Regions from separate parts of the Bacillus sp. N6 genome, predicted to be linked through region 1. Evidence: predicted binding sites of a transcription regulator. Region 1 holds the regulator's gene; each other region holds the start of a gene.

Region 1 (10,482 bases):
TGTAATAGATGTACTTGTAACGAAAGCAGCTCGTGCAGCAGAGGCTTATAATGTAAAGCAATTACTTCTTGCTGGTGGAGTAGCTGCTAATAAAGGACTTCGTGCGCGATTAGAAGAAGAATTTGCACAAAAAGAAAACATTGAACTAATTATTCCACCGCTATCTTTATGCACAGATAATGCAGCAATGATTGCAGCGGCAGGGACAATTGCGTATGAACAAGGCAAGCGTGCAACATTAGCCTTAAATGCGAATCCAGGATTAGATATTGAAGCATAGTTATGCACATAATTAACCACAGCTTGTGGATAAAACCCATATTATCTGTTGATAATGTGGGTTTTGTTGTGTATATAAAGTGTTGATATCTTTTTTGTTAGTTGTGGGTAATGTGGAAAAGTTGTTTTGATAGCTATTTTATAAAGGTGGATATGTGTATAAGTTTGTGGATAAACTAGATGAAGTCTGACCTTTGAATATATTGTTTTTTGGGAAATAAAATGTAAGAAGATATCCCTGAAAAACATTTTGAAATATCCTTCTATTATTGAGGGTGCTGATGTTGTCAATCCTTGTCGGTAAATCGATATTTCGTGTCGAATCGTTTATATATAGGGTTACGATAGATGTATTTGAAAAATGGTTGATATATTCCGAGTTACCATTGATATATTCAAAAAATTATTTATGTACTTAAAGAAAAAAGATGTCACATAGTCAAAAATCATGACTGATGAGACATCTTCCTTATTTAAATACTCTTATACATGTAGCTCTTCCCACTCTGCCATACACGTTTCAAGTTGTTCTTGTAGCGTTTGTTTTTTAGTTGTAATTTCACTCGCTTTTTCATAATCTGCATATATTTCTGGTAAGCAAAGTTGATCTTCTAACGTAGCAATTTCTTCTTCTAAGTTTACGATGTTTTGTTCTAGTTCTTCAATTTTTCGAGTGCGTTGACGTTCTAATTGTTTACGCTCTTTTTCTTCGAGATAATTTAATTTTTCTTGAGCTACAGTTTTTTGAACAGGTGCCTGATTTTCTTGCTGTTCTTGTTGTTCAAATGCTGCGCGTTCAATCATTTCATTTTTCTTCTCCACATAGTAATCGTAATCCCCTAAATATTCCTGTGCACCTTCTGTTGATAACTCAACCACAGTCGTTGTTACACGGTTAATAAAGTAGCGGTCATGTGAGACAAATAGAAGAGTCCCTGGATAATCAATTAAAGCATTCTCTAAAATCTCTTTACTATTTAAATCAAGGTGGTTCGTAGGCTCATCCAGAATTAATAAATTTGACTTTTGCATCATAAGTTTCGCAAGAGCTAATCGAGCTTTTTGTCCACCACTAAGGGAAGATACTGGTTTCAGTACATCATCTCCTGTAAATAAAAAGTTCCCGAGTATAGTACGGATTTCTTTTTCAGGTTGCAGTGGATATTCATCCCATAGTTCATTTAAAACCCGTTTAGAAGATGTTAAGTTTGCTTGTTCTTGATCATAATAACCAACAGATACATTTGATCCGAAAGAAACATCGCCATTTAATAGTGGTAACTTATTCACAATAGATTTTAATAATGTGGATTTCCCAATTCCGTTTGGACCAACTAAAGCAACACTATCTCCGCGAGTTAAGCGCATAGTTACGTTTTCAATTATAGGGTCCTCATCATAGCCAATGGTTGCATCCTTTACTTGTAAAACATCATTTCCACTTTGCTTTTCAATATCGAAGTGGAATGATGCTGACTTAGAATCACCTAATGGTCTCGTTAATAATTCCATTCTGTCTAGTTGTTTACGGCGACTTTGAGCACGTTTCGTTGTAGAGGCGCGAGCTATATTCTTTTGAACGAAGTCCTCAAGTTTTGCGATTTCATCTTGTTGTTTTTCGTAACGTTTCATTTCTTGCTCATATAATGCTGATTTTAAGTCTAAATATTTACTGTAGTTACCAACAAATCGTCTGCTTTCTTTATTCGAAATTTCATATACTTGTGTAACGAGTTTGTCTAAGAAATAACGGTCATGTGAAACGATTAATATTGCGCCAGGATAACCTTGTAAATATTGCTCAAGCCATGTTAATGTTTCGATGTCTAAATGGTTTGTAGGCTCGTCCAAAATAAGTAAGTCTGGTTTTGTTAATAATAATTTCCCAAGAGCTAATCTTGTTTTTTGCCCACCGCTTAAAGTAGAAATCGTCGTCTGGTGCGTTTCAACTGGGAAGCCAAGGCCGCTTAAAATGGAGCGAATGTCCGCTTCATATTGATATCCACCTTGATCTTTATAATTGAGTTGCAATTGGTCATAATCAGCTAACAATCTTTCATATATAGCTTCGTTTGAAAAGTTTTCTTCTTTTCCCATTTCTTGCTCAAGCCTTCGAAGTTTTGTCTCCATTTGCTGTAAGTGGGTAAAGACGGTTAGCATTTCATCCCAAATTGTTAAAGACGTTTCTAGGCCGGTATTTTGAGCTAAATACCCGATTGAGACATCTTTCGGTTTTATAATTTCGCCACCATCATGTGATAACTCACCAGCGATAATTTTTAATAATGTAGATTTTCCAGCTCCATTCCTTCCAACTAATGCGATACGATCTTTTGTTTGTACTTCCAATTTTATGTTTGCAAGAATTGTTTCTGCACCGTATAATTTCGAAAGTCCATTTACTTGTAATAAAATCAATGTTTTCACCTCAAATAATTTCTTAACTTTGCCATGTTTATATTTCTCAATCATACTAAAAATAGTGTATAGTTTAAAATAAGAGAGAATACTTCTTCTCTTTATTATACAAGGAATTTAATGAGTGCTAAACTTCTGTATTTGATTAAAGTATATGAATAAAGATAGGAAGAGAGGAGAGGTTATATGGATCAGCAAAAGATTCCACAAGCCACTGCTAAAAGATTGCCTCTATACTATCGATTTATCCAAAACTTATCTCTTTCTGGTAAGCAGCGTGTTTCATCGGCCGAATTGAGTGAAGCGGTAAAAGTAGATTCCGCAACAATACGAAGAGATTTTTCGTATTTTGGAGCGTTAGGGAAAAAGGGATATGGATATAACGTAAATTATTTATTATCATTTTTCCGCGAAACACTTGATCAAGATGATATAACGCGTGTAGCACTTATTGGAGTAGGTAATTTAGGGACCGCTTTCTTACATTATAATTTCACGAAAAACAATAATACAAAAATTGAAATGGCATTTGATGTTAGTGAAGAGAAAGTTGGAACAGAAATCGGGGGCATTCCTGTATACCATTTAGATGAATTAGAAGAGAGATTATCAAATGATATACAAGTGGCAATATTAACAGTACCGGCTACAGTAGCACAAGCTGTAGCAGATAGATTAGCTGAAACGAGCGTGCATGGTATTTTGAATTTCACACCAGCACGATTAAACGTATCAGAGAATATTAGAATTCATCATATTGATTTAGCTGTAGAGTTACAAACATTAGTTTACTTTTTGAAAAACTATCCACAATAAAACGCAGAGGAAGCGACCTCTGCGTTTTATTATTGTTTCTTCTTTGTGAATTTAACTAATATAAGGCGAAGTGCCAAATTAAAATCAATTGTTGCCATAACTGCAAATAGTATTGTCCACACATTCCAGATTGTATCTGTTACGTTCGTAATGGCGAAGCGTGTAAAGATACATCCAAGAAGGAAGTATAGTGCAGCCATGAACAATGGTGAGTTTCTCATACAAAAAATCCTCCGATAAAGCCTTGCATTTTTTCAGCTTCTTTAATCATTTCTTGAATTTGCTCATTGCTCATAAAAATTTGCCCAATAGCGACTAATGTATTCATCGCAACATGAGCTGCAATCGGAACGATAATACGCTTCGTCTTCACATATAAGAAGGCGAATACGAGCCCCATAGCAGTGTATACCAATAAGTGAGTAAAATCAAAATGGATTGCTGCAAATACAAGCGAACTAATGATAGCTGCAATAAAGAAGTTAAACTTCTTATAAAGTGTACCAAATAAAATTTTTCTAAATACGATTTCTTCCAAGATAGGTCCGATTATAGATACGACAATAAGGAACCAAGGTGTCGTTCTTGCAATTTCCATCAGTTTCATTGTATTTTCTGAACCTTGTTTAATTCCTAGCAGCTGCATCTCGATCATACCGGCAACTATTTGTGAAAAGAAAGCCAAGAAGAAGCCGATGAAAATCCATCCAATAGTAGCTGGAACAGAAGAGCGCATTGCATCTAAATGCCTGTCACGAATGTCTGTTCTAAGTAACCAAAGTACGATACATAATGCAACAAAGAAGCTAATAATTGCCCAGTGTCCCGTTATGATTTGTCCTTTTTCCTCCATGGTAAATCCTCTATTATCATAGAGTCCTGTTTTTAGGAGAAGTGGTAATCCAACAATTCCAGATAACTGCATTAAAATGTATGTAACGATAATCCACCAGTATTGTTTCTTCAAATAGTTTAACCATCCTTTCTAACTCTAGTGTATGAGATGAGGTAGGATAACATGTAAATATGTTATCTACGATATAAACTTTCATTCGAATTATGATTTTTTTGTAAATCCGTATTTGAAATTAAAGTAGGAGACAGGAAAAAGTTGTACGTTTAGCGAAAACAACTTAGGGTGTCTTTCATATTGTAACATACGAGTAGGGGAAACAACGATTCATATAGTAAAGGCAGTATTCTATATAGAAAGTTTATATAGTAATTTGCGAAAAAATTATGATTTTTTTACTTGCAAAAGAAATTGAGATTATTTATTATTATAAGTGTGTTAGCACTCGGATGACTTGAGTGCTAATAAATAAAATTTACATACAAAATGAGGAGGTTATTGTTCATGCTAAAGCCATTAGGTGATCGCGTTGTAATTGAGCTTGTTCAAGCAGAAGAAAAAACAGCAAGTGGTATTGTATTACCAGATACTGCAAAAGAAAAACCACAAGAGGGTAAAGTTGTTGCAGTAGGTACTGGTCGAGTGCTTGAAAATGGTGAGCGTGTTGCTTTAGAGGTAGCAGCAGGTGATCTTATCATCTTCTCAAAATATGCAGGTACTGAAGTGAAATACGAAGGTACAGACTACTTGATTTTACGTGAAAGTGACATTTTAGCAGTTATCGGTTAATTATATAAATCTTAAAAAATCCAAGGGGGTCAATTATTATGGCAAAAGATATTAAATTTAGTGAAGAAGCACGTCGTTCGATGCTTCGCGGTGTCGACACTCTTGCAAACGCAGTAAAAGTAACGCTTGGACCAAAAGGTCGTAACGTTGTACTTGAGAAAAAATTTGGTTCACCACTTATTACAAATGATGGTGTAACAATCGCAAAAGAAATCGAATTAGAAGATGCATTCGAAAACATGGGTGCAAAATTAGTAGCAGAAGTTGCTAGCAAAACAAATGATGTAGCTGGTGATGGCACAACAACTGCAACTGTATTAGCGCAAGCTATGATTCGTGAAGGTCTTAAAAACGTAACAGCTGGTGCTAACCCAATGGGTCTTCGTAAAGGTATCGAAAAAGCTGTTACTGCTGCAATTGAAGAATTAAAAACGATTTCTAAACCAATCGAAGGCAAATCTTCTATCGCACAAGTAGCTGCTATTTCTGCAGCTGACGAAGAAGTAGGTCAATTAATCGCTGAAGCAATGGAGCGCGTTGGTAACGACGGCGTTATTACTTTAGAAGAGTCTAAAGGATTTACAACAGAATTAGACGTAGTAGAAGGTATGCAATTTGATCGTGGATATGCATCTCCTTACATGATTACTGATTCTGATAAAATGGAAGCAGTTCTTGATAACCCATACATCTTAATTACTGACAAAAAGATTTCTAACATTCAAGAAATCTTACCAGTATTAGAGCAAGTGGTACAACAAGGTAAACCACTTCTTATCATTGCTGAAGATGTAGAAGGCGAAGCTTTAGCTACATTAGTAGTGAACAAACTTCGTGGTACATTCAATGTAGTAGCTGTTAAAGCTCCTGGATTTGGTGACCGTCGTAAAGCAATGCTAGAAGATATCGCAATCTTAACTGGTGGCGAAGTAATCACTGAAGAATTAGGTCGTGACTTAAAATCTGCTACAGTTGAATCTTTAGGACGTGCTGGTAAAGTTGTTGTTACAAAAGAAAACACAACTGTAGTTGAAGGTATTGGAAATACAGAGCAAATCGCAGCTCGCATTGGTCAAATTCGTGCGCAATTAGAAGAAACAACTTCTGAATTCGATCGTGAAAAATTACAAGAGCGTCTTGCGAAACTTGCAGGTGGCGTAGCAGTAATTAAAGTCGGTGCAGCAACTGAAACTGAGTTAAAAGAGCGCAAACTTCGCATTGAAGATGCACTTAACTCAACTCGTGCAGCAGTAGAAGAAGGTATCGTTGCAGGTGGTGGTACTTCACTTATGAACGTATACACGAAAGTAGCTTCTATCGTAGCTGAAGGCGACGAAGCAACAGGTATCAACATCGTACTTCGCGCACTAGAAGAGCCAGTTCGTCAAATCGCAATCAACGCTGGTCTAGAAGGATCTGTAGTTGTAGAGCGTCTAAAAGGCGAAAAAGTAGGCGTTGGTTTCAACGCAGCTACTGGCGAATGGGTTAACATGCTTGAGTCTGGTATCGTAGATCCAGCTAAAGTAACTCGTTCTGCACTTCAAAACGCAGCATCTGTTGCAGCTATGTTCTTAACAACTGAAGCTGTAGTAGCTGACAAGCCAGAACCAAATGCACCAGCAATGCCTGACATGGGCGGCATGGGCATGGGCGGTATGGGCGGAATGATGTAATTCCGTTTGCCCTAAAAAACATCCATTTCTATATAGAAATGGATGTTTTTTTATGTTTTTTAGAAAAGGAAATGAATTTCTGTAGAATTTTGTCGCTTTCTCTCTTGACCATATTGATACTTCATTGTTAGAATCTAGGAAGATAATATAAAACGATCCTTCATATATCCTCAATGATATGGTTTGAGAGTCTCTACCGGGTTACCGTAAACAACCTGACTATGAAGGCAGTGTGTCTTATATTTATAAAGAGCGGAGACTATCTTTCTTTATAAAGCCAGACCCCTGCCTTTTCTTTGTTATGAGACTAGAGGCGGAGGACTGGCTTTTTTTATTATATTGGTAATGCTTTTCGCCAAATTGGTGAAAATATTTATATACGAGAACTAACGTTGGGGTGATTATTTTGAAGAAGCAACACGATACAATTATCGTTTTAGATTTTGGAAGTCAATACAATCAGTTAATAGCACGTCGAATTCGTGAGTTCGGTGTATACAGTGAACTTCATCCACATACAATTACTGCAGAAGAAATTAAAGCAATGAATCCAAAAGGGATTATTTTCTCTGGTGGACCAAATAGCGTATACGGTGAAGGTGCATTACATTGTGATGAAAAAATCTTCGAACTAGGTTTACCGATCTTCGGTATCTGTTACGGTATGCAGCTTATGACACAACACTTCGGTGGTAAAGTAGAGCGTGCCAACCACCGTGAGTACGGAAAAGCTGTTCTTAAAGTAGAGAACGAATCAAAATTATATGCGAACCTTCCAGAAGAGCAAGTTGTATGGATGAGCCATGGCGACTTAGTAACTGGTTTACCTGAAGGATTCGTAGTAGACGCAACAAGTGAGTCTTGCCCAATTGCTGGTATGAGCAATGAAGCGAAAAACTTATACGGTGTACAATTCCACCCAGAAGTACGTCACTCTGAGCACGGTAACGATTTAATTAAAAACTTCGTATTCGGCGTATGTGGTTGTTCTGAAGGATGGAACATGGAGAACTTTATCGAAGTAGAATTAGAAAAGATTCGTGAAACTGTTGGAGACAAAAAAGTACTATGTGCACTTAGTGGCGGCGTAGACTCTTCTGTTGTAGCAGTATTAATTCATAAAGCAATCGGCGATCAGTTAACATGTATTTTCGTTGACCACGGTTTACTTCGTAAAGGTGAAGCAGAAGGCGTTATGAAAACATTTAGCGAAGGCTTCCATATGAACGTTATTAAAGTGGATGCACAAGAACGCTTCATGAACAAGTTAAAAGGTGTAGAAGATCCAGAACAAAAACGTAAAATCATCGGTAACGAATTCATTTACGTATTTGATGATGAAGCATCTAAATTACAAGGTATGGACTTCCTAGCACAAGGTACACTTTACACAGATATCGTTGAAAGTGGTACAGCAACTGCACAAACAATTAAATCTCACCATAACGTTGGTGGACTTCCAGAAGACATGCAGTTCAAATTAATTGAGCCTTTAAATACGTTATTTAAAGATGAAGTACGTGTATTAGGATCTGAACTAGGAATTCCTGATGAAATCGTATGGCGTCAACCATTCCCAGGTCCTGGTCTTGGTATTCGTGTATTAGGTGAAATCACAGAAGAGAAATTAGAAATCGTTCGTGAATCTGATGCGATTTTACGTGAAGAAATTATTAAAGCAGGATTAGACCGCGAAATCTGGCAATACTTCACTGCACTTCCTGGTATGCGTAGCGTAGGTGTTATGGGTGACGAGCGTACTTACGATTACACAGTAGGTATCCGTGCAGTAACATCTATCGATGGTATGACAGCTGACTGGGCACGTATCCCTTGGGACGTACTAGAGAAAATCTCTGTTCGTATCGTAAACGAAGTGAAACACGTTAACCGTATCGTGTATGATGTAACGAGTAAGCCACCAGCAACTATTGAGTGGGAATAGTATTGTAATAAAAAGGATCCATCTATCATTCATGAATAGATGGATCTTTTTGTTTTTGCTATTAATACGAACGAAAATATAAAAAAATATAAAAATGTTCGCTTTTAAATTGACAAAAATACATTCAAGAGTTAATATGAGTATGTAATTCAAACGAAAAGTGAATATTATGCCGTCGTATAATATCGGGGATATGGCCCGAAAGTTTCTACCTAGCTACCGTAAATGGCTTGACTACGAGGCGTTTGTATAAAGATGAGGGGAAACTTGTCTTTGTTTATAGAACGCTTCCATGTATATATGCAATGGAAGCCTTTTTTATTTCTCGGGATAAAAGAGGGCTAGGGGAAATACGGCGAGTAATCATATAACGGGGGAAACGTAGGATGAAACGCTATTTTCAATTTGATGAGCTCGGTACGAATTATAAGACTGAGTTCATAGCGGGGTTAACAACATTTCTATCTATGGCTTACGTACTGTTTGTCAATCCTGCTACGCTGTCGCTTGGAAATGTTAAAGGGTTACCAGCAGGTACAGGGATGGATCCAGGTGCAGTATTCGTTGCTACGGCATTAGCGGCAGCAATCGGTTCGTTAATTATGGGTATTTTCGCGAAGTATCCAATTGCTTTAGCGCCAGGTATGGGAATTAACGCGTTCTTTGCTTATACAGCAGTGTTAACGATGGGTATTCCGTGGCAAACGGCCATTGCCGGAACATTAATGTCAGGTATTATCTTTATTATTCTTACTGCTTCAGGTATTCGTGAAAAAATCATTAATGCAATTCCATCGGAGTTAAAGTTTGCAGTAGCAGCAGGTATCGGATTGTTCATTGCATTCCTTGGATTCCAAAATGCTGGAATTATCGTGAAAAATGATGCTGTTCTTGTTGGGTTGGGGGACTTAACAAAGGGCACAACGTTACTAGCAATCTTCGGGGTTGTTACGACAATCATCTTCATGATTAAGAAAGTTAATGGTGCAGTATTTTACGGTATGATTCTTACAGCGATCTTAGGAGTGGCAACAGGATTAATTGATACTCCGAAAGCTGTAGTGGGAGCAATACCGAGTCTAGAACCAACGTTCGGCGTGGCGTTAACGCACTTCGGAGATATTTTTACAGTTCAAATGGGGATTGTTATTATAACGTTCTTCTTTATCGATTTCTTTGATACAGCAGGTACGCTTGTAGCGGTTGCGAATCAAGCTGGATTAATGAAGAACAATAAATTACCACGTGCAGGAAAAGCATTATTTGCAGATGCGATTGCGACTGTAATTGGTGCAATCTTGGGTACATCAACAACAACGTCTTACATTGAATCGTCTGCAGGGGTAGCAGCGGGAGGACGTTCTGGATTTACAGCAGTTGTAACAGCAGGATTCTTCTTACTGGCACTATTCTTCTCGCCATTACTAAGTGTTGTAACGCCAGCTGTAACGGCACCAGCTTTAATTATTGTAGGAATCTTGATGGTTTCTTCTTTAGGGGAAATTGATTGGAAGAAATTCGAGATTGCAGTGCCAGCATTCTTTACAATTATCTCTATGCCACTTACGTATAGTATCGCAACTGGGATTGCGATTGGATTTATCTTCTATCCAATTACAATGGTTGTGAGTGGTCGTCGTAAAGAGGTTCATCCGATTATGTATGTTATGGGAGTTTTATTCGTACTATATTTCATCTACGTTCGTAAA
Region 2 (10,482 bases), 240 kb from region 1:
GTACACAAGAAGTTCTCTATCAACGCGAATTTCAAAAAGCAGATCGTGCAGCAGGATATCGCTCGAAAAGCATTTAAAGTGAAAATGAATAATTAGAAGTTTCCCCCCTAATTATTCATTTTCATTACATAATTTTCTCGACTGATAGAAGTAAGAAAAAAGGCCCCTTATGCTTATGCATAAGGGGCCTTTTTTCTGTGGACAACTTTATCCACAAAACTGATGCAATTGTTAGTAATTTTCAAAAACATTTAATATCTTTCTATATTCAAGCATATATCGACTGTTTTAATTGTGGATATTTTTCTAAAAATTGTGGACAATGTGGATATAGTTGTTAATATTCCGACTTTACTGTTTAATGAAAGCGCAATCCTTTTGTGGATAAGTAGCTAAATTTTCTTTGAAAATAACAAAGAACCCTCTTTACATATACAAAGAGGGTTTCATATTAAGTAAAAGATTGTGCAAGAGCAGGTGATTTAATAGGTATATGACGCGGTTCTGCATGATTTTCTGCCAAAATTGCATCTACAATATGACCAGCTGGCTCTGGAAGATAGATGCTTTTCATTGCTTCTTTCATTTGAAGAAGCTTCACATCATCTTGTAATAATGCCTCTGTTTTTGCGAAAACCTCACTATCATCGCGAATGACAACTGCTGCTCCTTTTTTTTCAAAGTACATCGCATTTTCATTTTCTTGTCCTGGAACAGGCTTATATAAAATGACAGGTACTTGCAACGCTGCTGCTTCACTTAATGTTATTCCGCCTGGCTTCGTAATCATACAAGAAGTAACTCGGAATAATTCATCAATATTTTCAACATACCCAAACACTTTTAATGCATCGGAATTTTGCTTCTGTAAACTTAATAAATCATGTTTTAAAGCTTCATTTTTTCCACAAACGACAACTACTTGTAAATTAGGCACTGACATAAATGATTGGCATAGTTCTTTTACATTTCCTAATACCCCATGAGCACCTGCTACAATTAGTAAAATCTTTTTATTCTTACATAACTGATATTTATTATATATGATGTCTGAATTTACCTTTAACTCAAAACTACTCCGAATTGGAATTCCTGTTTCAACAATTTGTTCCGCAGGTACACCGATATCAACCATCAATTCTTTCACGTAATCCGTTGCAACAAAATAACGATCTACTTCTCGATGAATCCATATTTTGTGCACGCAAAAATCCGTTAATACGTTATAGACAGGAATTGAAATCCCCGTTTGTTTTTTCAATTCTGGTACAGCAATAATTGGAAATGTATTAATTACAATATCTGGTTTCTCCACCTGTAACAGTGTTTTCAAACGTTTTCTTCCAAAGTTCGCATACCAAGATGCTATTTTCTTATCATAAATTTTTTCTACCCCGTAATAAAACAAACGATATAATTCTTTTCCTATTGTATAACTTTTTAAATATAGATATTTTGTAATGTCAGTTATAAATGGATGTGATTCTCCAAACAAGTCGCATACAATAACATCTTCAATTCCTTTTTGGCGAAATGTTTGTTCTAATGTTTTTGCTACTTGCACATGACCATTACCGTAATGTGCAGTTAATATTAAAACCTTGGGGTTTTTTATCAAACAAATCCACTCCTAGCTTTTTGTTTCTCCATATTGCATATACGACAATAGGAAAAACATTTTCCTTAAAAATTACATAAACAGATTCTAATAATTCCCTTTTCAGCTATGTACCTGTCGTGGATATGCAAAGCATATAAGATTGACCCCTTAATCCTATCTGTGCTCATATCTTTACATTATACTTTCCTATAAGAGCTTTCGCAATAACTTACAAATCTTCTCTATTCCATGATACTCACTCTTTTACTTCTTAATTCTTTTTACTATTTTGATTTCCCTTTACAATTATGTAAATTTATCCACTTAGTCCGTACAAAATTATGGATATTCTACTTTCAGTATACTCTTTTATCAATATATACTCTAGATTTTATTGTAAAGAAAGCAAAAAGCCTAATCCAATATTTGGATTAGACCGCTTGTAAAATATGTTTAGCATGTTCTACATTTTTCTCAGTAGGTGGTTCTACATTTGCGAGTGGATACTTGTGTCCAAGCGCCTCCCATTTATATACACCAAGCTTATGATATGGTAACACTTCAACTTTTTGAACATTAGACAGACTTTGAATAAAGCTAGATAGTTTTTGTAGATCCTCTTCATTATCCGTAACACCAGGAACTAATACGTGTCGTACCCAAATCGCTTTATTCTTATCCGATAAATAACGAGCAAATTGTAAAATATGTTCATTTGGTTTCCCTGTTAATTTACGATGCTTTTTGGAATCGATATGTTTCAAATCCAATAAAACTAAATCTGTATAATCCATTAAAATATCTAGCTTATTTTGGAATTCTGGTTCCTCAGAATAACACCCACCAGAAGAGTCGATTGTTGTATGGATACCAGCCTCTTTACACTTTTTAAACAACTCAATTAAAAAGTCTAGCTGTAATAATGGCTCTCCACCGCTAACTGTTATACCGCCTCCGGAGGCTTCAATAAATGGAAGGTAACATGTCACATCCTGCATCACTTCTTCAACTGTTATTTCTTTACCTTTACCGATTTCCCACGTATCAGCATTATGACAATATTGACAACGTAATAAACACCCTTGTGTAAATATGACATAACGAATCCCTGGGCCATCAACAGTACCACAAGACTCTACAGAATGTATTCTTCCTTTTACCATGTTACTTCCTCCTTTATTGAAACAGCCTCCCTTCGCTATGTATTAAAAGCGAAGGGACACTTTTTTTCATTTACATGCTTTCATGCATTGTACGGTTAATTACATCAATTTGTTGTTCACGAGTTAATTTAATAAAGTTTACAGCGTAACCAGATACGCGAATTGTTAATTGTGGATATTTCTCAGGATGTTCCATTGCATCCATTAATGTTTCACGATTAAATACGTTAATATTTAAGTGATGGCCTTCTTTTACTGCATAGCCATCAAGCATAGATACTAAGTTACGTACTTGTACATCATCTTCTTTACCAAGTGCTTTTGGAATAATAGAGAATGTATTAGAAATACCATCTTGTGCATCTTCATATGGTAATTTAGCTACAGATAATAATGAAGCTAATGCACCTTTTGTATCACGTCCATGCATTGGATTTGCACCTGGTGCAAATGGTTCTCCAGTACGGCGTCCATCTGGAGTGTTACCAGTTTTCTTACCGTATACAACGTTAGATGTAATAGTTAAAATTGACATTGTATGAACGGAATTACGATATGTTTTATGTTTACGCAGTTTATTCATAAATGTTTTCACGAGATTTACAGCGATCTCATCTACACGATCATCATTGTTACCGTATTTTGGGAAGTCTCCTTCAATCTCGAAGTCAACTGCAATACCATTTTCATCACGGATTGGTTTTACTTGTGCGTATTTAATTGCACTTAATGAGTCTGCTACTACAGATAGACCCGCGATACCTGTTGCCATTGTACGAAGAACATTTGTATCATGAAGTGCCATTTCAATACGTTCATAGCTATATTTATCATGCATGTAATGGATAACATTTAATGTGTTTAAATATAGACCCGCTAACCATTCCATTGTCATATCAAACTTATGCATAACTTCTTCGTAATTTAGTACTTCAGAAGTAATTGGTGCGTACTCAGGACCAACTTGTGCTTTTGATTTTTCATCTTTACCACCGTTAATCGCATATAATAATGCTTTCGCTAAGTTTGCACGAGCTCCGAAGAACTGCATTTGCTTACCGATTCTCATTGCAGATACACAACAAGCAATTCCGTAATCATCGCCGTAATCAGCACGCATAATGTCATCATTTTCATATTGAATTGCTGATGTTTTGATGGACATTTTCGCACAGTAGTTTTTAAAGTTCTCTGGTAATTGTTTAGACCAAAGAACTGTTAAATTCGGTTCTGGAGCTGGTCCTAAATTATCTAATGTATGCAAGAAACGGAATGAGTTCTTTGTTACTAATGGACGACCATCTAATGCCATACCACCGATAGATTCAGTTACCCAAGTTGGGTCACCAGAGAATAATTCATTATAATCAGGTGTTCTTGCGAATTTCACAAGACGTAATTTCATAATGAAGTGATCTACAATTTCTTGTACTTCTTCTTCTGTTAAAGTACCATTTGCTAAATCTCTTTCAATGTAAATATCTAAGAATGTAGAAGTACGTCCAAGACTCATTGCAGCTCCGTTTTGCTCTTTAATCGCTGCAAGATATGCGAAGTATAACCACTGGAATGCTTCTTGTGCATTTGTTGCTGGTTTAGAAATATCGAAACCATGAGAAGCAGCCATTTGTTTTAGTTCTTGAAGTGCACGCATTTGCTCAGATAACTCTTCGCGTAAACGCATTGTATCTTCGCTCATTACACCACCAGTTAAATTCAAATCAGCTTTTTTCGCTTCAATTAAATGATCAATACCATATAATGCTACGCGTCGATAGTCACCGATAATGCGTCCACGACCGTATGCATCTGGAAGACCAGTAATAACACCTGATTTACGTGCATTTCTCATTTCTGGTGTATAAGCATCAAATACACCTTGGTTATGAGTCTTTCTCCAATCTCTAAAAATACGACTAAGTTCTTTGTCCATTTCGTATCCATAAGATTCACAAGCTTGTTCTGCCATACGAATACCACCATATGGTTGTAAAGAACGTTTAAATGGTTTATCAGTTTGGAAACCAACTACTTTTTCAATATCTTTATTTAAGTATCCTGGGTCATGTGATGTAATAGAAGAAACAATTTTTGTATCCATATCAAGAACGCCACCGTTTTCACGTTCTTTTGTTGTTAAATCCATTACTTGATCCCAAAGTTGTTTCGTTGCTTCAGTTGCTTCTGCTAAGAAAGATTCGTCTCCTTCGAAAACGTTTACATTATTTAAAATGAAATCGCGAACATCAATCTCTGCTTTCCATTTTTCACCTTTAAAGTTTTCCCATGCGTTTTTAACATTTTCTAATACTTGAGTCATCCTAATCTCCTCCATTTTTGATTAGTACAGGACTAAGATTTTTTATATAACAGCTTACACACTTAGAATACTACTTTTTTACGAAAGTGAACGAAATAGTTGTGACATGTTTGTGAAATGTTGAGCAAACTACTATATATATAGTGTTAACTTCATTTAAAAGTCTTTAAAATTAACCCTTTCCTTAATTGTATTTTTTTGGTATCCTTATATACGAGTCCTATTTTGTAATATAAGAACAATACCCATTGTAGAGCTGTAATACTCTTATCTCCTAATCTGTTATAGTTTTTATAACAGAACAAAAAAGTGTACACATGTTGTACACTTTTTTTGTTACTTCTATAAAACATCTCTTTTTCTATTGCCATCATAGAATCCGCCACGATTGTCTGTTGATGCAATTATTTGCTCTAGTCCTTCTATATGATCACCTATAATTCGAAGTACAGCTGGAGGATGACCTATTTTTGCAAAATGTTCACTGGGACGAATACGGTTCATCTTATCAACCTCAACACGACATACACATGCAATTTCAAATCCAGAAAGAAGAGCCTTCACCTGTGCTACACAAGGTGACAATAAAGATTTATATCCAATTGCTTTCAAACACTTGTGGCTAAATGCATTAGGTACCGCAATAAGTGAGCCTACCCCTAAATCCTTTCTATTACAAGCTAAATTTAGTGCATACTTAAATGCAGTTACAAGATGAAGTGGTACTCTTAAATCTAAATAATGATTTAAATCATTTAATGCGACGTCCTTTCCATCTGCAATAGCTTTTGCAAAAGGATATAGTTCACTAGCTGGAATAACAAAATCACCATCTATAAATAACACAATTTCTCCTTTTGCAAAATAAGTTCCAAGTGAACGCCCTACATCGTTTCCAAGGGCTTCTTTATATACAATGGTTGTTGCGCCTTTGTATTTTGCAATCGTTGCTGTTTTATCTGACGAACCATTTACGACAACGATGATTTCAAAAGGTTCAATTTTACGAAGCTCTTCTATAACCTTTCCAATTGTTTTCTCTTCATTTTGTACAGGAATAACAACCGATAGTTGCTTTTCTCTATACAAATTGGATGTAACGCCCCATCCTTGATAAAAATCTTCGAAATTTAAAGTATGATAGACGCTATCCCTTTTCCTATTTCCATCATAATATCCCCCGCGTATATCACTGCTTACTATTCGTTCTGCAACTGCTTCTATATGATCACCTATCATTCGTCTTTCAGATTGAGAAAGGTTTGTGCCATATGCAGCATGTTCAATCGGTCGAAATTTATTCGGCGTAATAACATCAATAGCACAATGACGGTTAATTCTCCATTTACTTTGTGCTATACGTAAATGAGCTACAATAGGATTAACTAAACATTCATATCCAATACTTTGGACGACTTCTTTCGTCAACGCATGAGGTACAGATAATAAAGAATCTATCTTTAATTCTTCACGCTCTAACATTGCATTTAATATTTGACGCCACACTGTAACGGAATGGGGTTTTTGTTTCTTTAAAAACAATGCGTCCAAATTATTTAAAACGATATCAGTCTGATCATGTAAAATTGGATTAAGAAACAATTGTAATTTGGAAGTTGGAATAGCAAAGTCCCCATCTATAAATAGTAATACATCACCTATCGCATGTTTTGCGCCAACTGCACGCCCAACATCGTTTCCTAATAGTTCTGTATACCTGATTACTTTACAACCTAGCTGATCAGCAACCTCTTCTGTACCATCATTACAACCATTTGCTATGACAATAATCTCTACTGGATTTAACGGCTTTACCGATTGAATAACGCCTGAAATCGTATCTACTTCATTACTTGCAGGAATAATAACTGATAGCGACTTAGCCATTGTTTTCTTCACGAAACCATTTAATAGTTTCTTTCAATCCTTGTTCCCACGTTACTGTCGCTTGAAATTGAACAAGTTCTCTTAACTTTGTTACGTTCGGCCTTCTATTCGGAATTTCTTCAAAGCCATGTGGATATACTTCCTCAAAAGGAACTTGTACAATTTTCGAAGAAGATTTCGTTAGTTTTTTTATTGTTTCTGCTACTTCTTTTATACTCTGTTCGTTCTCAGAACCTATATTAATAATCTCACCATTTACCTTCTCATCCATTGCCCGAATTGTTGCTTCTACCGCATCACTCACATACGTAAAGCAACGTGTCTGCTTTCCATCTCCATATACGAGAATGTCTTCTCCTTGCAAAGCTGCACGGATAAATCGCGGGATTACTCCTGCATATGGACCATCTTTCGCTCTTGGACCATAAATATTAAAATAACGAACAATCGTTACAGGTAAACCTTCTAATGCGTATCCTAAACATAATGTTTCTTCTAACGTTTTACAAACTGCATAACTCCAACGAATTTTAGAAGTTGCCCCGTACAATCGATCTCCTTCTTCAGAGAAAGGCGGTTTGCCTTTACCATATACTTCTGAAGTAGATGCAAAAACTACTTTCTTCTTTCCTTTTAATGCTGCTTGTAAAATGTTTCTCGTTCCGTCAAAATTCGTTTCAATGAGCTCTATACTTTTTTCCATTGTCGTTTTAACACCTAAAATTGCTGCTAAATGAAACACTACATCATGTTGATTTACTAATTCATAAATAGAGTTTTTATCTAAAACACTTATTGGAATAACCCGAATCTCTCTCATTAGCTCATTATGATACTTATTTTTCCCTTTATAGAAGTTATCCACAATCGTGACTTCATAACCCCTTCTCACCAACTCTTCAGCTAAATGAGATCCAATAAATCCGGCCCCACCTGTAATTAAACATTTCTTACTCATACACTCACCTTCTTTACGATTCCCCGTGTATCTATTACTCGGTTCATTCCTTTAAAAAGCTTCCAATCGATATTAGAGTGGTCAGTTAAAATTAAAATACAACCTGCCTCTTTAACTGTTTGTTCATCTAAAGCAACAGATTGATACACCTTATCTCCAATTTCCGCGGAAGAAATATATGAATCATGGTATTTTATCTCGTATCCTTCTTTTATTAGTAATTGAATAATTGGCAAAGCCGGTGATTCTCTCAAATCATTTACATCTTTCTTATATGCGATTCCTACAATTAAAACTAGTCCGGGTGATTGCACCATGCCCTTTACTTTCCGGACTATTTTCTCTGGCATTTCTTCATTAATTACATGTGCCGCCTCAATTAATTGACTAATTGCCCCATTCTTTTTTATTCTCCATTGAAAATATAAGGGGTCTACGGGAATACAGTGCCCCCCTATCCCTGGTCCTGGCCAATACGGAGTAAATCCAAAAGGTTTTGTAGATGCCGCTTCAATGGCCTCATAAAAATCAATCCCTAAACTTTCACATAATGTGTTTAACTCATTTACTAAAGAGATGTTAACTAAGCGCTGAATATTTTCAAATAACTTACACATCTCTGCTACTTTCGGCGAACTAACAGGTACAACTACGTCAAAAATGGTACTATATAAATCCTGTACTTTTTGTTTACACTTTTCTGTTTGTCCACTAATAACTTTTGGAATAGATTGAACTGAATATTGACTATTTGCTGGATCAATTCTCTCAGGGGAATATCCGATATAGAAATCTTCTCCTACCTTTTGGCCAGCTTGAGAAATAATAGGAATAATAACTTCCTCAAGTGTGCCTGGATATGTGGAACTTTCAAAAATGAAGGTTTGTCCTTTTTGGAGATTTTGTTGTATATAATGCGAAGCTGAAATGAGAGCACTTAAATCTGGTTCTCTTCGTTCATTAATTGGAGTTGGAACAGTAACAATAACATAATCACTACTTTGGAAATCAGTAATACCTTTATCTGGTGTATTTACTATTAATTTATTTTTAGTCAATAAACTTTGCAACACTTTAGAAGAAACATCTGGAATATAACTTTCTCCTTTTATAATCGATTCTATTTTTCTAGTATCTTTATCTAATCCAAGTACGGTATGTCCTCTTTCTGCAAAATGGACTGCTAAAGGAAGACCAACATACCCTAATCCAATAATAGCTACTTTACTACTAGCATTCATCTGTATTCTTTTCTTCCTTTCTCAATTGTTGAATAGTGTCTCTATCGCGATCTCCATCTGTAAAACTCCCACGTTCGTCTGTATATTGTAATAGATAAGCAATCGCCTCAAGTTGATCACCGAAAATACGGTCAAATGCCGGAATACGTCCATTTACAAATCCATGTTGCTCCGGGCGTACCCGATTGGTTTTTATAACATCTACAAATTCTACTGCTGTAATAGAAAAAACCTCCAAAATAGCTTTCATTTGAGCTAATGGCGGAATAACAAGCGAGTCATATCCTATTTTCTCTATTACCCTTTTATGCATAGCATGTGGTACTGCCGTTAATGAGTTATTCCATAAATCCGGTCTTTTCGCTACTAAATTCACAAAATATTTCCCCATACTAATTGGATCTGCAGGATGAAACATATCTAATAAGCATTGTAAATCATTTAAAACCACGTCACCTCCATCTTCAACAGCTTGCAAAAATGGAGTGAGTTTTTTTGCTGGAATAACAAAATCACCATCAACGAATAAACAAATATCGGCTGTGGCATGCATAGCTCCTATCGCTCGAGCTACATTATGTCCGAGTGCTTCCTCGAATTCAATAACGATAACATTCTCTAACTTTGCCTGTTTAACAGTCTCAAAATCTGCTCCATTCGCGACAACAATAATTTCATCTATCCCTGCTTTTTTCACTTCTTGTATAACAGATCTTATCGTCATTTTTTCTTCTGACACTGGTATAATCGCACTATATTTCGCTTTTTCCTTCTTTAATACAACTGGTTTATAGTTCCCTATAAACTCCCTATCCCTGTTTCCCTCCGAAAAACCGCCGCGTTTACCATATGTTTCGATTACAAATTGCAAAGCACGTAAATGATCACCCATAATACGGCTAGTCGCTTTCGGATAAGGAGAACCAGGTGATGTTCCTGTATGCACAGGACGAACCTTATTTGTGTGAATTACATCGACCGAAGCCATATCAACAATATCTACTCCTCTAGACATCGCTATCGCTTGAAATAGTGCTGGATCTGCTAAATTCCACCACCCAAGTTTCTCGATAACTTCCCTGCTCATCGCATGTGGAATTGCAATTAAAGATCCAACAACAAGCTCCTTTTTATTCAAATAACGATTCAACATGAACTTTCCAACTGTCGTATAATGTGGTCTCATCTTTAAATAAACCGACCATGTTAAATTATTCACAACAATTTGATGCCCTTGTCGAATTCCTTTCACGAAACGTTGTAACTCTTTACTATCAATAACAATATCACCATCTAAAAACAAAACAATTTCA
Region 3 (10,482 bases), 140 kb from region 1:
GAAACGCGAAGATTCCTATGACAATAAATACAAATACAGGTACTAATTTTGCGATTGTAGTTACTAAATTCACAAGTGCTGCTGATTGAACTCCACGTAAAATTAACATGTGAACACACCACAATAATACGCTTGCACCAATAATGGATTCTACATTTTGACCGCCTTCAAAGATCGGGAAGAAATATCCTAATGAAGAAAATAATAATGTACCGTAAGCTACATTCCCAAGCCAAGCAGATAGCCAGTATCCCCACGCACTATTAAATCCCATAAAATTACCAAATCCTGCTTTTGCATAGCTAAAAATACCACCATCTAAATCTGGCCGTTTTACAGTTAGATTTTGAAAAGATAATCCAAGTGCAATCATTCCAATTCCTGTTATAACCCAGCCAATAATAATGGCTCCAGCACCAGCACCTTTTGCCATATCACTCGCTAAATTAAAGGCTCCACCGCCAATCATAGACCCAACTACAAGAGCCGTTAGTGTAAACAACCCTAATTTCTTATCTTCACCCATTCCACTCACCTCTCTTTAATTGTAATAACAATACAAAAGCAATAGTGAATGATAGTGTCTAAAGGAGGAGAAAGAAGAAAGGAAGACTCCCTTTCTTCTTTACTCCATGTTTCCTAAAGTAGCTGCCATAACCGCTTTAATTGTATGCATTCTATTTTCAGCTTGATCAAATACTTTTGAATGTTTACTGCGGAATACTTCGTCAGTTACCTCCATTTCTTTCAACCCATATTTCTCGTAAACTTCTTCGCCATACATCGTTTCAACATCATGAAATGCAGGTAAACAATGTAAGAAAATCACGTTTTCATTCCCTGTTTCTTTAATCATTTTCATATTTACTTGATAAGGTCTCAATAACTCGACACGTTCAGCAAATTTTTCTTCTTCCCCCATAGACACCCATACATCTGTATAAATTACATCTGCATTCGCAACAGCTTCTTCCACATTACTTGTTATCATTACCTGTTCATTATATTTTTTTGCTAAATCAATTACTTCTTGTGCAGGCCATAAAGATTCTGGTGTGCAAATACGTACATCCATTCCAACGATTGCTCCACCAACTAGTAAGCTATTAGCAACATTATTTCGTCCATCTCCAACGTAAACGAGCTTCACATTTTTCAACTTCCCTACATGTTCTCTAATTGTTAATAAATCTGCTAGTGTTTGTGTTGGATGCCACATGTCTGTTAATCCATTCCAAACTGGCACACCAGAATTTTGTGCTAAAGATTCTACAGTCTCATGATTAAATCCACGAAACTCAATTCCGTCAAACATACGCCCTAACACTTTTGCTGTATCCTCTACGGATTCTTTTTTCCCAAGCTGAATATCACCTTTCCCTAAATATTCAGGATTCGCCCCTAAATCTGTACATGCTACTGTAAATGCACAGCGCGTACGAGTGGAGGTTTTTTCAAATAAGAGCGCTACATTCTTATCTTCTAAATAATGATGCGGGATACCATTTTTCTTTTTCTCTTTTAATTCTGCTGCCAAATCTAGAAAATATAACAATTCTTCTTGTGTAAAATCTTTTTCTGCTAGAAAGCTTCTTCCTTTTAAATTTGGTCTAGTCATTAACATACTTCATCCCTACTTTCTCCGTTATTTATACTAAATATCTTTACGAACAATTGGCATACTCATGCAACGTGGACCCCCACGACCACGAGATAATTCCGAACTTAGCACTTCAATTACTTCTATACCGTGCTCCCGTAATAACGTATTGGATACATAGTTGCGATCATATGTAACAACTACACCTGGTGCGATTGCTAATGTGTTCGAGCCATCATTCCATTGCTCACGAGCAGAAGCAATTACATCTCCTCCTCCACATGGAATAAGAACTAATTCACTTAAGCCTAATACCTCTTTTAATGCTTCCATTAAAGAAGTACGATGTGTAATTTTAAGAGTTTCCTCATCTGATCCTTTTTCTAAAATATAAATATTCATATTCCCTTTTGGCCCTTGAATGGCTGGATGAATTGTAAACTTGTCATAATCAACCATTGTAAATACTGTATCTAAATGCATAAATGCTCGGCATTTTGGAATTTCTATCGCTAACACTTTCTTAATTTTATTTTGTCGGCTAAAGAGATTTTTAGCTAAACGTTCAATTGCTTTAGCTGAAGTACGAGCAGACACTCCAATCGCAATTGTTTCTTCATTTAAAATTAGCTCGTCGCCACCTTCAATTGGAAATTTATAATCACGATCTAACCAGATTGGTACATTATGTTTTGCAAATCTTGGGTGATATTTAATGATGTACTCCATGAATAATGATTCACGTCTACGCGCTGGTTCTCTCATCTTATTTATCGTTAAGCCATCGCCCACGCTAGCTGCTGGATCACGAGTAAAATATAAATTAGGCATTGGATCTAAGTAAAACGGATAATGATCTTCCATTAATTCATATAAATGTGTCTTCTTACTTGTTTCAATTTCGTTTTTCCGTACACCGCCCATAATTTTTTGAATTAATTCTTCATTTGAAAAGGAAAGTAAATATTCTTTTAAAGTTTGATGTGCAACATTTACGTCAGCCTGTCCTTCTTTTAAAATACGATCAACAAATTCTTCTCGAAGTTTTTTATCTACTAACGCCTCAGCGGCTAGTTTTTCTAAATAAAGAACTTCAACACCCCGATTGCGTAACGTTTGTGCAAAATAATCATGCTCTTTTTGAATAATTGGTAAGTATGGAATATCGTCAAATAATAATTGCTGCAAATAATCTGGCGTCAAGTTTTCCACTTCTTTACCCGGTCGTTTTAATAAAACCGTTTGTAATTCCCCAATTTCTGAAGTAACATGTATCGGATGTTTCATTTGTTGTACCTCCTTTTAAATATGTTTGATGTCTTACAAGTACATAATAAATGCTCTGCACTTTTATCTTTGTGAAAGCATCCACATTATCATTGTGAAATATTAAACAAGTTATTTTTTTAAAATCATACGAATTTGTATTTTTATAACAAACTCTCTCGCTTTTTCAATAAAAAACACATATATTACGCATATATGTTGAATATTTAACTTCCGTATTTAAACAAAAATCCTGTTTTTAATTTTATTAAAAACAGGATTTTTGCATCTAAATAATTAAATTTAATCTTTCTTCTATAATCTCCCTATCTGATTTCGACTGTGAAATTATAAGGCATGTATCATTTCCACATATACATCCTATTTTTTCTTTCCAATCTAACTCATCAAATAAAACACCAATAACATGTGCATTACCAGGTAATGTTTTAATAACCATTAATTGATCTACACAATCAATTTTCACAACAACTTCTCGTAATTTTTTCTTTAACTTTATATCAGTTTGTAAATGCTCTTCTGAGAAAACTTTATATATCATTAATCCTTCTTGAGAAGGTACCTTCGTTAAGTTTAACTCACGAATGTCGCGAGAAACCGTAGCTTGTGTTACTAATACATCTTTTTTTGCTAACAATTCTACTAATCTTTCTTGCTTATCTATTTCATACTCCTTTACAAATTGTTTAATTAACCGTTGTCTTTTTTCTTTTTTCATAAAAGACACCCCTTTTAATATTATAGCTCGCTATAATTTTCATCCGAAAGGGAGAGAAAAGAATGTTGCGGAAACGTTCATAGTTTAACTGTAAATATTAAATCAAACTAAATAAAAAAGAGAAGAACAGCATTCTGTTCTTCCTTTTACATTGAAAATCGTTCAATTGTTTGTTTCAAATCAGTTGCTTGCTTCTCTAAATCCTTTAATAATTGATCGATTACTATCATATTTTTAGACTGTTGTAGCGTTACACGCGCCACTTCTTGCGAACCAGCTGACGTTTCTTCAGCAATTGCTGCTACAGCTTTTGTTTGTGCTCCTGTTTGATGAATGTGGCTCACTTGTTCATTCATATAACTACTAATTTGCTGAGTTGCATCGGCTACTTCCATAACACTTGATGACATTTCTTTTAAAATTAATTCCGTAGCTTCCCCACGTTTCGCCTCTTCTTTAGCTATTTTCACTTGTTCTGTCATTTTCATTGCAACTTGTTGTACTTCATCTTGCATATTCCGTAATAACTGCGATATGTTTCTTGCAGAATGATCACTTTCATCTGCAAGTTTCCGTACTTCTTCCGCAACAACCGCAAAGCCTCTTCCATGCTCTCCTGCGCGAGCTGCCTCAATAGAAGCATTTAGTGCTAATAAATTCGTTTGGCTAGCAATCGCACTCACAACAGACACAATATGTTCTACTTGTTTCATTCGTTCTTCTAACTTCTGTACATTTTGCATTGAATCTTCATTTTCTTTTGCCAATGTTTGAATACCTTGAATTAAAGACGTAAAGACACGAGTACTATGCCCTAAAGCTTCAACCATTTCTGAAGACAATGTATCAGACTGCTTCGCTTTTTCTTCTACTTCACTTGCAATAGAAGTCGTTGTATCAACAGCAGAAACAATTGCTTGAATTGATGCCGCTGATTGCTCAGCACCTGAAGAAATCTCTGCAAGTGTCTCAGATACACCTTGCGCTTGTCTCGTTGCTTCGCCTGTTTGTTTTCTAATCTGCTGTACTTGATTATTTGTATACGAAAATGTTGTATCAATATTTTTTACCATGCCCCTTAAGTTTCCTAACATCATATTAAATGCAACACTTAAAGATTTGATTTCATCATCTGTCTTCGGTAATGGAACATCTTCACGAATATCACCCTCAGCTGCTTTTCTTGCCGCCTCTTCTAACTTGCGAAGCGGTTTAATTAAAAATACGGCTGCTCCATATGCTAAAATTCCAGACCATACTACCCCTAATAACATAACGATAATATTATATACAGTTTGACTTACATAACTTTGAAAATAATCGTATATCACGTAAATAAAAAAGATACTTGTTGAATATGTAATGAAAGCTAAAACTGTAGTGAATAGCATAAGTTGTGTACGTAATCCAAAAGAAAATGTTTTCCTTTCTTTTTCCATCTTCCTTTTCCCCCTTTTTATAAGCAATATAAATACTACCTATATATTATTATCCATATTTTCATTATAGAAGGATATAGAGATTTTAAAAATATTATTTCTTTGAATATCAAATTGCACGAAAAAAATAAAGGATTCTGACAATTTATGACTAATAACAGAAATAAGGGGCAACATTTGTAAAATATATTTTTAACTGGGGGTTTTGTATGATTCAAGTTCGAAATCTAGTAAAATCATTCGGTTCACTTGATGTGTTAAAAGGAATTGATTTAGAAGTAAAAGAAAAAGAAGTTGTTGTTTTAATTGGTGCCAGTGGTTCTGGTAAAAGTACATTACTTCGCTGTCTTAACTTTTTAGAAATGTACGATGAAGGCGAAATTCACTTACAAGGTGAGCGAATTGATCCAAAGCATTCAAATTTAAATAAAGTCCGTGAAAATGTCGGTATGGTTTTTCAACACTTTAACCTCTTTCCTCATATGACCTCACTAGAAAACATCATAGAAGCACCTATTCACGTAAAAAAATTAGAGAAAGCAAATGCAAAGGATATTGGAACTCAACTTCTCCAAAAAGTCGGCCTTCAAGATAAAGCGGATGTAACTCCTCATCTTCTTTCAGGTGGTCAAAAACAGCGCATTGCCATTGCACGAGCTCTTGCAATGAGCCCTAAGATTATGCTATTTGATGAACCTACCTCAGCTTTAGACCCTGAACTTGTTGGAGAAGTATTGCAAGTTATGAAAGAACTTGCTGAAGAAGGGATGACAATGGTTATTGTTACTCATGAAATGAATTTCGCAAGAGACGTAGCTGATCGCGTCATCTTTATGGATGATGGAAAGATTGTAGAAGATGCTACGCCAGCACAATTCTTTTCAGCTCCATCACATGAACGAGCAAAACAATTTTTACGCAACGTTTTATAATGTAACTTCTGTTTCAAACGAAAAGGAATACATTCATACGGTGCACAACTAATCATCCAAATAAAATATTTCAATAACATACTAAAAAACCATCCGTATGATCAATATATAGGAGGGGTTTTATGAAAAGAAAACTATTAACCATTGTTGCGAGCATTACACTGTGTACATCCTTCATACTAGGAGCTTGTAGCAAAGAAAGCTCTACTACTTCATCAAATGGTGAAAAAGAATTTCGCTATGCGATGAGTGGATTATACAAACCTTTTAACTATAAAGAAAATGACGGCAAACTTGTCGGCTTTGATGTAGAAATCGGTGAAGCTCTTGCTAAAAAGATGAACATGAAGGCTACGCCAGTTACAAACCCATGGGAAACGCTAATTCAAGGTCTTCAAGCGAAGAAATATGATGTAATACTGGGTAGTATGGCAATTACAGAGGAGCGCTTAAAAGCTGTTAGTTTCTCAAATCCGTACTATCGTTCTGGCGCCCAAATTTTTGTAGCTAAAAAGAATACCGCTATCTCTTCTCCAGAAGATTTAAAAGGTAAGAAAATTGGTGTTGTAAAAGCTAGTACCTTTAAAAATCTTGTTGCAAAATATACAGATCAAATCACAGAATATGACAGCGATATTACTGCTCTTATGGACTTAGAGCCTGGGCGTGTCGACGCAGTAATTACGGATCAAATGGTTGGTCTACGTATGATAAAAGAAGGAAAATCAAATATAAAAGAAGCCGGAAAACCATTAAATCTTGATGAAATGGGAATTGCTATTCGCAAAGATGATAAAGAAATGGTTGAGAAAGTAAATAAAGCGTTAGATGAAATCATTAAAGATGGTACGTATGAAAAAATCAGTAAAAAATGGTTCGGGCGTAATATTCTTGGTGAAGAGGAAAAAACGAAGTAAGTAAGTTAGCCATTCAAAAGATTCATAAACAGTGCCCCACTGATTAAATTTTCATTTTATGTGGGGCATTTCATTCTCTACTAAAATCTATACAATATGAGGTGAAACGCATGTTTGAAATTTTTATCTCTACCTATCCCACACTCTTAAAGGCTACTATTGTCACATTACAATTAACATTAACCTCCCTAGTACTCGGTTCATTAATTGGATTATTATTTGCTTTCTTTCGAATCTCTAACAATAAAGTTTTAAATAGTATCGCTCATGTCTACATTGCTATTATTCGTGGTACACCTTTAATTGTTCAAATCGCCATTCTCTATTTTGGGATTACATCCGTTGTTGTTTTTACCCCTTTTTGGGCAGGAGCAATCGCTTTAGCAATTCATAACGGTGCATATGTTACGGAAATTTTCCGAGGATCCATTCAATCCGTCGACCGTGGACAATTGGAAGCCGCTCGCTCCTTAGGTATGCCTTACCCTTTAGCTATGCGCCGGATTATATTACCACAAGCATTTCGTCTGTCTCTTCCTCCTCTAGGAAACCAATTTATTATCGGATTAAAAGACTCTTCACTTGTTGCTTACGTAGGACTGTCCGAATTATGGGGATCAGGTTTATCAATTGCAGCAGGTAACTTCCAACAATTAGATACTTACATGATTGTTGGTGTATACTACCTCGTAATTGTTCTTCTATTTACTTATTTCGTTAATCTTTTAGAAAAACGATTACAACGAAAAGAAACTAACTCCGTCCAATTCCATAAAAAGAACAAAAAGGAAGTTTCTTTATAAGAAAAAGCAAGCCTGAGATGGCTTGCTTTTTCACTGCAAAAATATATTAATTTTTACTGATTTACTTTTTTAATACTCTCGTCTTCCTCTATATGTTCCTCACGATATGAAATATTATGAGGATCTAGTCCATTTCCTAAAGAACCATAGAAATGCTCTCTATGCGGATCCACTAATTCACTTCCGTGATAATACACACGTGGTGTATTCCATAGGGCTGCTAATGCTTTTGTCATCGGCATTTCGTGATAACGTTCCGGCCACATTTCTTTAATCTTCTCTTTTACTAACGGATAGTATTTTGAACTCATAGCCGGGAACAGATGATGTTCTGTATGATATGAGAAATTGAAATGTAAAACGTCTACCCAGCGCGGCACTGTTACTGACAAACAGTTTGCTAACGGATCATTTACTGGAACAATTGGATTTAAGCGGTGATTTGTTGCGATATATGCCATTACAATAAAGTTAGCAATTAACAACGGAATGACATATGCAAATAACCATTTTCCAGGTCCCATAATAAACAATAAACTAATCCAAACTGTCCAAGGCAAAAGAAGTTGAAGCCATACAGATTTTTGATTGGATGACTTGAACTCTTTTATAAAATGAAAGAACATTCGAGTCGAATGCAATGTAAATTGAATTGTTAGTGACAGAAAACTAAAGAATGAACGTACATGTAAAGGCATACGATATACCCAACTCAAAAACTTACTCTTCTTAAGTTTCTCAAGTGTCGGCCATGCATCTGGATCATTCTCTTCATGCTGTGTATGAACATGATGCGTTGCATTATGCCACTTTCTCCAAAGCTTTGGCCCTGTTGATAATGGCATAAATGCAATCGCGCCTAAGAAGTCACGAAGCCATGCCTTTCTTACAACAGTTCCATGTAAAATTTCATGCCCTAAAAATCCTAGTGAAGCAAAACATAATCCAAGAACAATCGCAATTCCTAGATTCGCCCACACATTCAATTCAAATACACCAATCGATATTAACCCCGCCAATGCCACAAGCAAATAAGCCAGTCCACCAAATAAACGAGTAGGCACTGGTTTAAATGCTTTTTTCGGCAAATGTGGTGATACACGTGCTGCATACCACCCAAACGTATGAAGCTCCTTCATCCTTTTGCTCCTTTCTTATGCCGCGCCTTGCGCAACTTACATATATCAATTCTTGCTTCCAGATTGATTTTACTAGATGATCCAAAAAGCATCTATTATAAGGAAAATATACTCACTCTATCGTCACTTATTTTTCGCTTTTATTATCAATGAAAAACATTTCTCTTTTTACTCTCTATCAACCTTTCCACATGATGAATCATAACAATAGAATTTCTATATTGTCAACACCTTTTATGACCTAGTAATAAAAGGTGGTTATATTTTTATAATCATACTTTATTTCACTAAAGAAAATGTATAGATTTCATAAGGATTTACCCACTATATATAGACATTTTCTTAAACGGCATAGACTCTATCTCATTCAATAACTCTCTATGTAATCAACAAACAGAATCATTTGAATTTAGTTTTATATAAATCCTACTTCTTCATAATGCCCCACCTAATTAATTATATTAAAATAATTTATACACTCTTTTAATAAAAATAGACTTCCTCTAAAACAACACACATGAATTTCATATAATATGGAAATATTAAAAGGAAAATTGTTCTAAAATCAGGAGGTTTCCGCAATGACAGGTGATACATTCCCACAACTGCCGCTATCTTATTGGATTGAATCTACTCAATTTCCTACTTTCCCTCGTTTATCCGAAAATATAAAGACGAAAGTTGCTATTATCGGTGCTGGTATTACAGGTATTACTACTGCCTATTTACTTGCAAAAGAAGGCATCGATGTTGTTTTAATTGATTCTGGTCGTATTTTAAACGGAACGACTGGGCATACAACAGCGAAAGTAACAGCACAACATGATCTTATTTATGATGAATTAATAAATCATTTCGGTGTAGAAAAGGCCCGGCTTTACTATGAATCAAATAATAAGGCTCTACAATTCATAAATAAAACTGTTCAAACATATAAAATCGACTGTAATTTCTCAAATGAAGATTCATATTTATATACAACTACCGATAACGGATTAAGAAATTTATCGAAAGAATATGAAGCTTATCAAAAATTAAATATACCTTGTGACTATGTTCAATCTCTATCGATTCCTATTCCAGTACAATCTGCGCTTGTAATGAAAAATCAAGCACAATTCCATCCCCTTCTTTATTTAAAAACACTTTTAGAAAAGTTTGTGGAGATGGGCGGAAAGGTCTACGAACAAACAACGGCCATGGATGTGGAAAAGGGCGATTATCCACAAATAATTACAAAAGAGGGCCATCATATCACTTGTGAATATGTCGTCTCTTGTTCACATTTTCCTTTTTATGATGCGAATAGCTTTTTCTTTACGCGAATGTACGCAGAACGCTCCTACGCTCTTGCAATAAAAGTAAAAACGGAGTATCCAGGTGGCATGTATTTAAGTATTGATGATCCAAAGCGCTCCTTACGCTATATAACAAACAATGGAGAAAAATTAATTTTGATTGGCGGAGAGAGTCATAAAACAGGACAAGGAATAAATACGATGCTTCATTATGAAGCACTCTATTCTTTTGCTGAAGCCACTTTTGGAATAGATGAAGTTCCTTATAGATGGTCAGCACAAGATTTAATTACTCTAGATAAGCTTCCTTATATCGGACATATTAACGAAAGAAATCCAAATATATTTG

What was found. The regulator Rex, encoded in region 1, represses fermentation and respiration genes when NADH is low (regulators of the CRP and FNR family bind a similar motif). The targets are predictions, from matches to a motif close to TTGTGAAATATTTCACAA.
Region 2: pflB (formate C-acetyltransferase) is a predicted target of Rex. The motif match lies at 5,194-5,211, and genes of this name have one in related genera.
Region 3: arcA (arginine deiminase) is a predicted target of Rex. The motif match lies at 2,980-2,997, and genes of this name have one in related genera.

Annotation. Positions count from the first base shown of each region.
Region 1 covers NZ_CM127843.1:251,588-262,069, forward strand. The annotation lists gene tsaD (tRNA (adenosine(37)-N6)-threonylcarbamoyltransferase complex transferase subunit TsaD) at 1-280, shown strand, start outside; gene ACUXVC_RS01485 (ABC-F family ATP-binding cassette domain-containing protein) at 763-2,697, opposite strand; gene ACUXVC_RS01490 (redox-sensing transcriptional repressor Rex) at 2,884-3,513, shown strand; gene ACUXVC_RS01495 (YdiK family protein) at 3,543-3,734, opposite strand; gene ACUXVC_RS01500 (CPBP family intramembrane glutamic endopeptidase) at 3,731-4,480, opposite strand; gene groES (co-chaperone GroES) at 4,871-5,155, shown strand; gene groL (chaperonin GroEL) at 5,194-6,828, shown strand; purine riboswitch at 6,969-7,070, shown strand; gene guaA (glutamine-hydrolyzing GMP synthase) at 7,235-8,773, shown strand; purine riboswitch at 8,929-9,030, shown strand; gene ACUXVC_RS01520 (NCS2 family permease) at 9,160-10,482, shown strand, end outside.
Region 2 covers NZ_CM127843.1:486,885-497,366, reverse strand. The annotation lists gene ACUXVC_RS02540 (YfhE family protein) at 1-77, shown strand, start outside; gene ACUXVC_RS02535 (diglucosyl diacylglycerol synthase) at 452-1,618, opposite strand; gene pflA (pyruvate formate-lyase-activating protein) at 2,032-2,763, opposite strand; gene pflB (formate C-acetyltransferase) at 2,834-5,083, opposite strand; gene ACUXVC_RS02520 (hypothetical protein) at 5,236-5,457, opposite strand; gene ACUXVC_RS02515 (glycosyltransferase family 2 protein) at 5,426-6,970, opposite strand; gene ACUXVC_RS02510 (NAD-dependent epimerase/dehydratase family protein) at 6,963-7,928, opposite strand; gene ACUXVC_RS02505 (nucleotide sugar dehydrogenase) at 7,925-9,169, opposite strand; gene ACUXVC_RS02500 (glycosyltransferase family 2 protein) at 9,159-10,482, opposite strand, start outside.
Region 3 covers NZ_CM127843.1:390,333-400,814, reverse strand. The annotation lists gene arcD (arginine-ornithine antiporter) at 1-526, opposite strand, end outside; gene argF (ornithine carbamoyltransferase) at 626-1,624, opposite strand; gene arcA (arginine deiminase) at 1,655-2,887, opposite strand; gene argR (arginine repressor) at 3,156-3,605, opposite strand; partial or broken gene ACUXVC_RS02095 (methyl-accepting chemotaxis protein) at 3,752-4,324, opposite strand; partial or broken gene ACUXVC_RS02090 (HAMP domain-containing protein) at 4,694-4,879, opposite strand; gene ACUXVC_RS02085 (amino acid ABC transporter ATP-binding protein) at 5,254-5,976, shown strand; gene ACUXVC_RS02080 (ABC transporter substrate-binding protein) at 6,099-6,893, shown strand; gene ACUXVC_RS02075 (amino acid ABC transporter permease) at 6,941-7,696, shown strand; gene ACUXVC_RS02070 (fatty acid desaturase family protein) at 7,750-8,835, opposite strand; gene ACUXVC_RS02065 (FAD-dependent oxidoreductase) at 9,417-10,482, shown strand, end outside.